One region of the Paenibacillus amylolyticus genome, then DNA from elsewhere that is predicted to be linked to it. Evidence: predicted binding sites of a transcription regulator. Region 1 holds the regulator's gene; each other region holds the start of a gene.
The links. Region 1 encodes LexA, which represses DNA repair genes until DNA is damaged. Its sites were predicted from a motif close to CGAACATATGTTCG; they were not measured.
Positions count from the first base shown of each region.

Region 1 (3,293 bases):
TATCGGCTTACATAATTGCAAACCTACATTTCCCCCTATAAATTGTACACTCAAAATACCAGGAAGAAACCTAAATATCATAATGATATCATTAGGTTTCGTTAGTGTTTGAGTTTGCCTTGGTGGCCTTTGTCATTCTCATCATCAACAATCTCAATGGTATCCAGTTGTTGTCTGAAATTGCTGCGAATATTACTCAAATAAATCTCTCTTAGCTCGGCACGTTCAGCAAGCTCTTCCTCCGACAATCCAGTGGACTTTTGCTTACGAGCCAATTCGTTAATGCGTGCTACCAGACTATCTATATCCAAGCTTGTCCCCTCCAAAAATACAAAGTCATATTAACTTTGCCATTATAAAGGCTGCTTGTCAAGCTGACACGCGCTAACACTCATTGATGTGCATTTTATTCTGCAAATTGCGGTAGAGCTAGTACTTGTCCCACTTGGATGGAAGTTGTATGAAGTTGATTCACTTTCTTAATTGCTTCTATATATATACGTGTATCCATATTCGTCGGTTTATGTTCCAAAGAAATACTCCATAATGTTTCCCCTTGTGAAACAGCTATCTTTCCTCCAGGCAGAACAGCATTCTCATTGCCGGCAAATACAGTTAAAACGGTGCTGCATCCAATAAATATAATCATAGAGGTAATGACTACCTTTAACATCCATGAAGAAATCTTGAAACGCGCTAAAACCTTCTTGTAGTTCCCTATGTTAGACTTCACCAGTTCCGAATTCATTGGTTCATAAATGCTTTGATAAGTAGAATATCTCATTAAATACCCGCCTCCAAACGTTTGTTCCTATCTGTTGGAATCAATATAACACGAACACTTGTTTTGTTCAATAGATTTTTAGAACAATTGTTCGCTTCTTTTTTGAAGGAGAAATATCTTATTTCAAGTCCTTTTACAAAACATTTGCAGTATTATGCTCTGACTTTTGGACAATTTCTGTTCTATAAGCTAAAAAACACTGATTTAATGCTATTTTATTTAGAACTTATGTTTGTACGAACGGAGGTTCTATGTTATAATTTTCCCAAACGTTACTAAAATGGGGTTGATACGGTATGTCGAAGATATCCAGCAGGCAGCAGGCTATTCTGGAGTTTATACGAAATGAAGTCCGGTTGAAGGGGTATCCTCCTTCCGTACGGGAAATTGGTGAAGCGGTTGGACTGGCTTCCAGCTCAACAGTACATGGACATTTGGATCGTTTGGAGAAAAAAGGTTTGATCCGACGCGACCCTACCAAGCCAAGAGCCATTGAGCTTTTGAGCCAAGAAGAATCTGAGCATTCTCATCAATTTGCTCATAGCGTTGCACGTATTCCTGTTGTTGGTAAGGTTACAGCCGGGGTTCCAATCACTGCAACCGAGAACATTGAAGACTACTTCCCTCTTCCTACACATTATGTAGGCGAACAGAAAGTGTTTATGCTTTCGGTAGTCGGAGATAGCATGGTGGAAGCTGGAATCGTTAACGGAGATTACGTTATTGTCCGTCAACAGCAAACTGCTGATAACGGTGATATCGTCGTTGCAATGACTGAAGACGATGAAGCTACAGTGAAAACGTTCTATAAAGAGAAAGATCATATTCGCCTTCAACCGGAGAATGCGACCTTCGAACCTTTACGTTTGAAACATGTTAGTATTCTGGGTAAAGTCATTGGCCTTTTCCGAGATATTCATTAATATTTAACTTGAGTAACAAAACTAGATGTAATGAAATACGAAAGAGGTTATCCTGATCAACAGGACAACCTCTTTTTTTCATGTTTATGTTATTTTAGCGGCTAATTATTCACTGCGTTTCAGAACACTCTTGTGATGCGAGAACACATCAAAGCTCTGTTGTCCGTGATATGAGCCCATACCGCTCTCTCCTACACCACCAAACGGGAGGTAGTGTGAAGTCATATGAGAAAGTGTGTCATTAATACATCCCCCACCGAAGGATACTTGATTCAGAACCTGATCCTGCAGCTGCTCATCCTGTGTGAAGAGATATAGCGCCAATGGTTTTGGCCGGCGAACAATCTCATCTAGCATAGGATTCAGGTCACTGTACGTAAATACAGGAAGAATCGGACCAAAGATCTCTTCTTGCATGACAGCTGATTCCCAGTTCACATCTCCAAGTACAGTCGGCTCAATGAGCAACTGCTCTCGTACAGAACGTCCACCAATCAGCGTTTTGCCATCTGTTAGGAATTTCGACAACCGATCAAAGTTACGCGAGTTAACAATATGCGGGAAATCAGCGTTCTGTAACACATCGTCCCCAAATTTATCTTTGATCTCTGCGCCAATCAGATTGATCAATTCGTCATGAACTTGTTCATGTACAAGCAAATAATCCGGAGCAACGCAAGTTTGGCCTGCATTCAGGAACTTACCACGAACAATACGCTGGGCCACCAGCTTCAGTTCTGCATCGTTATGGACAATAGCAGGACTCTTGCCCCCTAGCTCCAGGGTTACAGGAGTCAAATGCTCCGCAGCTGCCTTCATAACAATGCGACCAACACCTGTGCTTCCTGTGAAGAAAATATAATCAAACTTCTCTTTCAACAATGCTGTACTGGCTTCAACTTCCCCTTCCATAACGGCGATATACTCCTGAGGGAAGATCTCCTGAATCAGATCATATGTCAGACGAGATACCGCTGGTGTTAATTCAGAAGGCTTGATAACTGCACAGTTACCGGCTGCAATTGCTCCAATCAGTGGACCAAAGGCCAGTTGGAAAGGATAGTTCCAAGGTGCAATAATAAGAGCCACTCCGTATGGTTCAGGGTAAATGGTGCTCACCCCATCCGGCATAGCCGAATTGGTTGGGACTTGTTTTGGTACAGCCCATTCCTGCAGGTGTTCTAATGCAAAATCCAGTTCACCCAGAACAATGCGAATCTCGGAACCGTAAGCTTCCGCCTCTGATTTGTTCAAATCTGCCCGAAGTGCATCTTGAATCCGTTGCTGATACTTTTCAATTCCTTTTCTAAGCTGTTGAAGTGAATTAATCCGATACTCAATATTTTTAGTTTGTCCTGTATAAAAAAATGTACGTTGATCTGTCACCAGTTGTTTTGCCTGATCCATATTAACATCTCCAATTAATTATTTAAAATTAAATTGTTTAAAATTTAATTAAAGTATACCTCTTCTATATGAAACTTTCAACATACAAATGAAACATCCATTTGTATGTATTTGAACGATGGTTGGAATTTTAAATGAGTGAATGCTAGTATTCCTTTCTATTTCATGGCTATCAGAAT
Region 1 is NZ_CP145892.1:4,017,601-4,020,893, forward strand. Features, by position in the region: gene V6668_RS17835 (DUF896 domain-containing protein) at 102-311, opposite strand; gene V6668_RS17840 (LysM peptidoglycan-binding domain-containing protein) at 407-784, opposite strand; gene lexA (transcriptional repressor LexA) at 1,081-1,707, shown strand; gene V6668_RS17850 (aldehyde dehydrogenase) at 1,813-3,114, opposite strand.

Region 2 (3,293 bases), on a different replicon from region 1:
GATCACACTTTTTCTTCCAAATTTAACGCTGCAAAGAAACTATGCTCATTTGAATATATTATTGAACAAATAAATGGACACTTAATGAATGAACTGCTAAAGACTATGGATGAAGTTATAGATCCAGAAAGGGTTGATCTTGTACTGGAAAGAAAATTGCCACTACGTTCTTTATTACCGAGTCCTAGAGATTAAATATTGACTTCCAGGCTGAAGTCAAATATTTTACCTTGATATACAGAGAAACCTTTAAGGCGCTACTCTGCTTTATCTGCAGTTGAAAATGTTGATGAATGTAGAAAAATTAAAAATCCGTAGTATTATTATAGTAAGTCGATGATAATATTAAATTCATAGAATTATGAAGAACTTTAGAAGGTAAGGAAACTTTTCCTGCCTTCTTTTTGTTTTGTGAGAAGGGAGGTTCAAGAAAGAGTCTTCAATTATCTTGCATAATTCTCGATATCTCTCAGATTCTTTCTCATCGATACCTGTTACCGACCAGTCTAGTTTGGTTATCCCATTCTTGAAACGTTGATTACTCTTCTCGGGGGCGACTCCAACAGCCTCCACAAGTTCATTTTAGTGCATTCAGGCGCTGGTTCGTTATTATCTTTACGCATCATTACTCCGTAACTTATAATTCTCCGATATTCTATCAGGCTCGTTTTTCTCTCTTCCTGCTTCAGCCAATTAACAAATCATGATCGTATCCCTAATTTCCTCTAACCCAGGCGACTCATTCCGTTCATGGATTGAGTAGGTTGTGGAGGACAATCTTGTATACAGTGAGGATTCTTCTGAGGTTATTCGAGCAGGAGATCCTCGTTGACCTTTTAGGATGTATCCTGTTGATATATGTTTTCTGTAGAATTGAATCCGAAATAGGATGAGAAATCTATTTCATACAGGTATGCACAAGCTTTAATGATCAATATATCCATCTGAAATCCTCCGAATTGATGTATACGCATGAATCCATGGAGCAATACACCATGTTGTCTTTCGCCGCTTGAGATAGTGAGGGATTCCATTGAAAATTTTCATCTCAGCTCACTTCTATTTCCTTTTGTAACGCGCCAAAAAACTTGGGCAGCCCAAGGATGTCAACAGGAGTACTACTGCCGAGAGCAGGGACGAAGACACAGAGGATAGCGTCCATTCCATAGCAGAGAATATCGTTGAGCATATTATCATTCACATATAGCTGATATTTCGGCATGGATGGTGTACTAGAATTTAAATTCCATTAGCGAAAGATAGAAAACTATTGATGCAATCTATTTGGATCTAATGGTCAACGACAGATGAAGTTCCTGATGAACAAGCCAAGATAGCATTGCCTAAATGGGCATGGTGAATTTATCAAGTTTGAGATGAAAATCCATTGTTTATCTGATCGATCCTGCTGGTGCTCGTACCAAAACATGAGCAATCCACAACTAAACGCAACAAGAGGCCAGTTTTCTCCCGATGACCTTATCTCGAAAGAATATAAATATTTACCTCTTGCATAAAGAACATATGTTCGGTTTATAATATATACAAACATACGTTCTTAAATGTACAGGAGTGATTTCAGTGTTGGCTAAGCAGCGAACCATTATGCTCATCGATATGCAGTCGTTTTATGCTTCAGTCGAAAAGGCAAAAATGCCTCAATATAAAAATAGACCTCTCGCCGTCGCCGGAGATCCAGCAAGGCGTTCTGGAATTATCCTTGCCGCTTGTCCTCTAGCCAAAGCTAAAGGTGTTTCTACCGCGGAACCACTCTGGCAGTCTCTTCAGAAGTGCCCTGAACTGATCATTGTAAAACCACACATGCAAGAATACATCGAAGTATCCACTCAAATCATGTCCATTATTGAAGAGTTCACTGATTTGGTTGAACCGTACAGTATTGACGAATTATTCGCTGATTTTACAGGGTCTATGCATCTATTTGGTAATGATCCAATCGATTTAGCCAAGCAAATTCAAGACAAAATCTATAATGAAACAGGCGTTTACGCGAGAGCTGGCATTGGTGAAAACAAAATCATCAGTAAATTGTGCTGCGATATGATTGCTAAAAAAGCTGAGGGTGGCATTTTCCACTTAAAGAAAGAGGAATTACACCTCCACATTGGAGATAAGCCCATCCGCGATATGTGGGGGGGAGGCTCAAGAATGGAAAAACATCTGTGGAAGATGGGCATCCGAACCATTAGAGAACTGGCAACTACTCCTCTTTCCAAATTAAGAAGTAAGTGGGGTGTTAATGGAGAAGTCATCTGGCGAGTCGCCAATGGACTCGACAATTCGCCGGTAACGGTCAACACGCACAGTACACAAAAGGATATCGGAAACGGAATGACCCTGCCTAGAGATTTCACAGAAGCATGGGAGATCGAAGTAGTTATCCTCGATATCTGTACAGAAGTGTGCAGAAGAGCCCGTAAAAAAGGGCTGATGGGTAGTGTCATATCTGTGAGTGTATCGGGAGCAGATTTTGATCACCCAACTGGTTTTCACAGGCAAGTTAAACTGTCTGATCCTACAAACATAACCGTTGATGTGTGCAAGATCGCCAAACGCATATTCCATCAACACTGGGATGGGCAACCGGTACGCCGTGTAGGCGTATCCTTATCTCAATTATCCAACGCGGATACATATCAACTATCGTTCTTCGATGATCAAGAGCAGAAACGAGCCATTGATCAGGTGATGGACGACATTAAGGATCGATTTGGCGATATTGCTATTCTACGAGCGAGCTCCATTACAGCTGCCGGTCAAGCGATAGATCGAGCATCTAAAATCGGGGGGCATTACAAATGAGCAAAAAACTGGAGGTCAATGGATTATGGGAATCGAGCCGTATGATGCTTCCACAACATAAAGAACGAATTATACAGCATCGTAACCAAATTCACTATCAAGCGAAACCGCTGATCCATGAAGATGAGTGGGAGATTATTGCAGAACATATAGATATGTCGCTTAACTATACATTGCAAGTCACCATTGAAGTGTTTCATGAGTGGGGCAATCGGTATATACATGGGATTGTCACTTCAGTCAGTACCTTTGGAAAGAAAATCAAAATTGAAATGGAGAATGGATTTGAATGGGTCGATTTTGATCAATTGGTCGCTGTAAAACTTGAAGAAGGAGGCGTGTAATGTGCGACAGACTTCTGAGGAACTTTCACTCGTGAAGAGGCTGGTAGAACTTCCTTATCTTTTAGGAGCGCTGGAGGTAGATAAGCAAAAAATATACGCTTCAAACTTTAAGATGAAATCTGTGTA
Region 2 is NZ_CP145893.1:253,862-257,154, reverse strand. Features, by position in the region: gene V6668_RS31310 (hypothetical protein) at 1-195, shown strand, start outside; gene V6668_RS31305 (DNA polymerase IV) at 1,606-2,823, shown strand; gene V6668_RS31300 (YolD-like family protein) at 2,820-3,167, shown strand; gene V6668_RS31295 (hypothetical protein) at 3,169-3,293, shown strand, end outside.
Region 2: the regulator LexA is predicted to act here: its motif matches at 1,518-1,531, upstream of V6668_RS31305 (DNA polymerase IV).

Region 3 (3,293 bases), 290 kb from region 1:
TTTGAAGTTTGAAGCGTATATTTTATGCTTATCTACCTCCAGAGCACCTAAAAGATAAGGGAGCTCTAGCACCCTCTTCACGAGTGAAAGTTCCTCGAAAGTCTGTCGCACTTTATGCGCCTCCTTCTTCAAGTTTCACAGCGACCAATTGATCAAAATCGACCCATTCAAATCCATTCTCCATTTCAATTTTGATTTTCTTTCCAAAGGTACTGACTGAAGTGACGATCCCGTGTATATCCCGATTGCCTGACTCAGTAAATATTTCAAAGGTGGCTTGCAATGTATAATTGAGCGACATATCTATATTTTGTGTAATAATTTCCCACTCATCTTCATGGATCAGCGGTTTCGTTAGATAATGAACTTGAGTACGATGCTGTATAATTCGTTCTTTATGTTGAGGAAGCATCATGCGGCTCGATTCCCATAATCCATTGGCCTCCAGTTTTTTGCTCATTTGTAATGCCCCCCGATTTTAGATGCTCGATCGATCGCTTGACCCGCAGCCGTAATGGAGCTCGCTCGTAGAATGGCAATGTCGCCAAATCGATCCTTAATGTCGTCCATCACCTGATCAATGGCCCGTTTCTGCTCTTGATCATCAAAAAAAGATAGTTGATATGTATCCGCGTTGGATAATTGAGACAGGGACACGCCTACACGGCGCACAGGTTGCCCATCCCAGTGTTGATGAAATATGCGTTTGGCTATCTTGCATACATCAATGGTTATGTTTGTAGGATCAGACAGTTTAACCTGCCTGTGAAAACCAGTGGGGTGGTCAAAATCCGCTCCAGACACACTTACGGACACGACACTACCCATCAGTCCCTTTTGGCGGGCTCTTCTGCATACTTCTGTGCAGATATCGAGAATAACCACTTCGATCTCCCAAGCCTCTGTGAAATCTCTAGGCAAGGTCATTCCGTTTCCGATATCTTTTTGTGTACTGTGCGTGTTGACGGTTACCGGCGAATTGTCGAGTCCATTTGCGACTCGCCAGATGACTTCTCCATTAACACCCCACTTACTTCTTAATTTGGAAAGAGGCGTATTCGCCAAGTCTCTAATGGTTCGGATCCCCATCTTCCACAGATGTTTTTCCATTCTTGAGCCTATCCCCCACATATCGCGGATGGGCTTATCTCCAATATGGAGGTGTAACTCCTCTTTCTTTAAGTGGAAAATACCCCCCTCTGCTTTTTTAGCGATCATATCGCAGCATAATTTACTGATGATTTTGTTTTCACCAATGCCAGCTCTCGCGTAAACGCCTGTTTCATTATAGATTTTGTCTTGAATTTGCTTGGCCAAATCGACTGGATCATTACCGAATAGATGCATAGACCCTGTAAAATCAGCGAATAATTCGTCTATACTGTACGGTTCGACCAGATCGGTGAACTCTTCAATAATGGACATGATTTGAGTGGATACTTCGATATATTCTTGCATGTGTGGTCTCACAATGATCAGTTCAGGGCACTTCTGAAGAGACTGCCAGAGTGGTTCCGCGGTAGACACACCCTTCGCTTTGGCTAGTGGACAAGCGGCAAGGATAATTCCAGAGCGTCTTGCGGGGTCTCCCGCAACAGCTAATGGTCTATTTTGGTATTGAGGCATTTTTGCCTTTTCGACTGAAGCATAAAACGACTGCATGTCGATGAGCATAATAGTTCGCTGCTTAGCCAACACTGAAATCACTCCTGTACATTTGAGAACGTATGTTTGTATATATTATAGACCGAACACACGTTCTTTATGCAAGAGGTAAATATTTATAATTAGCTTTTGAAAACCCTTGGACACCATAATGAACTGTAGACTGGATATTGTCAGCCACTTTAACCATCCAAATAATTAATTTTTAGTTTTATTATTGATGCACAAAAAACCAAGTACTTGTCTCACAAAGTGATAAGTACTTGGTCTATTTGATAGAATTTAAAGATTGGATCATCTTTCGTTCGATTGCAAATTATATTTCCAAATCCAATCTTTCCCCGTTGGATTCAATCACCTTTTTATACCAGTGGAAACTGTTCTTTTTACTTCTTTTCAGGGTACCACTGCCCTCGTTATCCTTATCTACATAAATGAATCCGTAGCGTTTCTCCATTTCGCCAGTTGAGGCACTAACGATGTCGATGCAACCCCAAGCCGTGTAGCCGATAAGATTAACGCCATCGAGGATAGCTTCTCTCATTTGTTCGATATGATCTCGCAGGAAATTGATCCTGTACGTATCATGGATAGAGCCATCCTCTTCGATGACATCAACCGCTCCCAGACCATTTTCAACGATCATTACAGGGATTCTATACCGATCGTACACATGATTGAGTACGTAACGAAGTCCAACTGGATCGATTTGCCATCCCCAATCATTTGCCTTCAAATAAGGATTTTTGAATCCACCAAAGACATTCCCCTGGGTCTCATCACCCTCTGGGCGGGTACCCACTACATGAGATTTGTAGTAGCTGAAGCTATAGAAATCAACACAGCCTTGTTTTAGCACCTCTACGTCTTCTTCTGCCATCTCAATCTGAATATTGTTCTCATTAAAATATCTCTTGGCAAAGTCAGGGTATTCCCCTCTAACTTGCACGTCGCTGCTCAGCATATTGTTAATCTGATCCATTCTCAGAGCCTTCAACATATCTTCCGGTTTACATGTACTTCCGTAACCATGACTATAATTAATCATACAACCGATTTGGAACGCCGGATTAATCTCATGAGCAAGTTTGACCGCTTTTGCACTTGCTATAAATTGATGATGTAAAGCCTGGAATCTTAATTGCGTACTATCCACAACCGTATTGTTAAATACACCACTATCATCAACTAATAATGCCCCTGCTATATATGCACCTGCTGGAACAATTAAACTATTGATCTCATTAAATGTAATCCAGTACTTCACGACATCCTTGTAACGGGTGAAAATGGTCTCACAATACCGTACGTAGCAATCGATCATTTCTCTGGAAGCCCAAGCATTGAATTTCTCAGTTAGCGCAAACGGAGCTTCGTAATGTGAGATGGTAACGACAGGTTCAATATTATACTTTTTCAGTTCACTGAACACCTTGTCGTAAAATTGAAGTCCTGCTTCATTTGGCGTTACATCTTCCCCGTTGGGGAATATTCTGGACCAAGCAATGGACATTCTGAAGCATCGAAAGCCCATCTCTGCAAACAGACGGATATCTTCTTTGTAATGATGGTAAAAGTCTACTGCCTCATGGGAAGGATAGTTTACGCCCTCCTCAATGTGTTTAGTG
Region 3 is NZ_CP145892.1:3,723,731-3,727,023, reverse strand. Features, by position in the region: gene V6668_RS16540 (hypothetical protein) at 1-132, opposite strand, end outside; gene V6668_RS16535 (YolD-like family protein) at 113-460, opposite strand; gene V6668_RS16530 (DNA polymerase IV) at 457-1,674, opposite strand; gene V6668_RS16525 (glycoside hydrolase family 1 protein) at 1,982-3,293, opposite strand, start outside.
Region 3: the regulator LexA is predicted to act here: its motif matches at 1,721-1,734, upstream of V6668_RS16530 (DNA polymerase IV).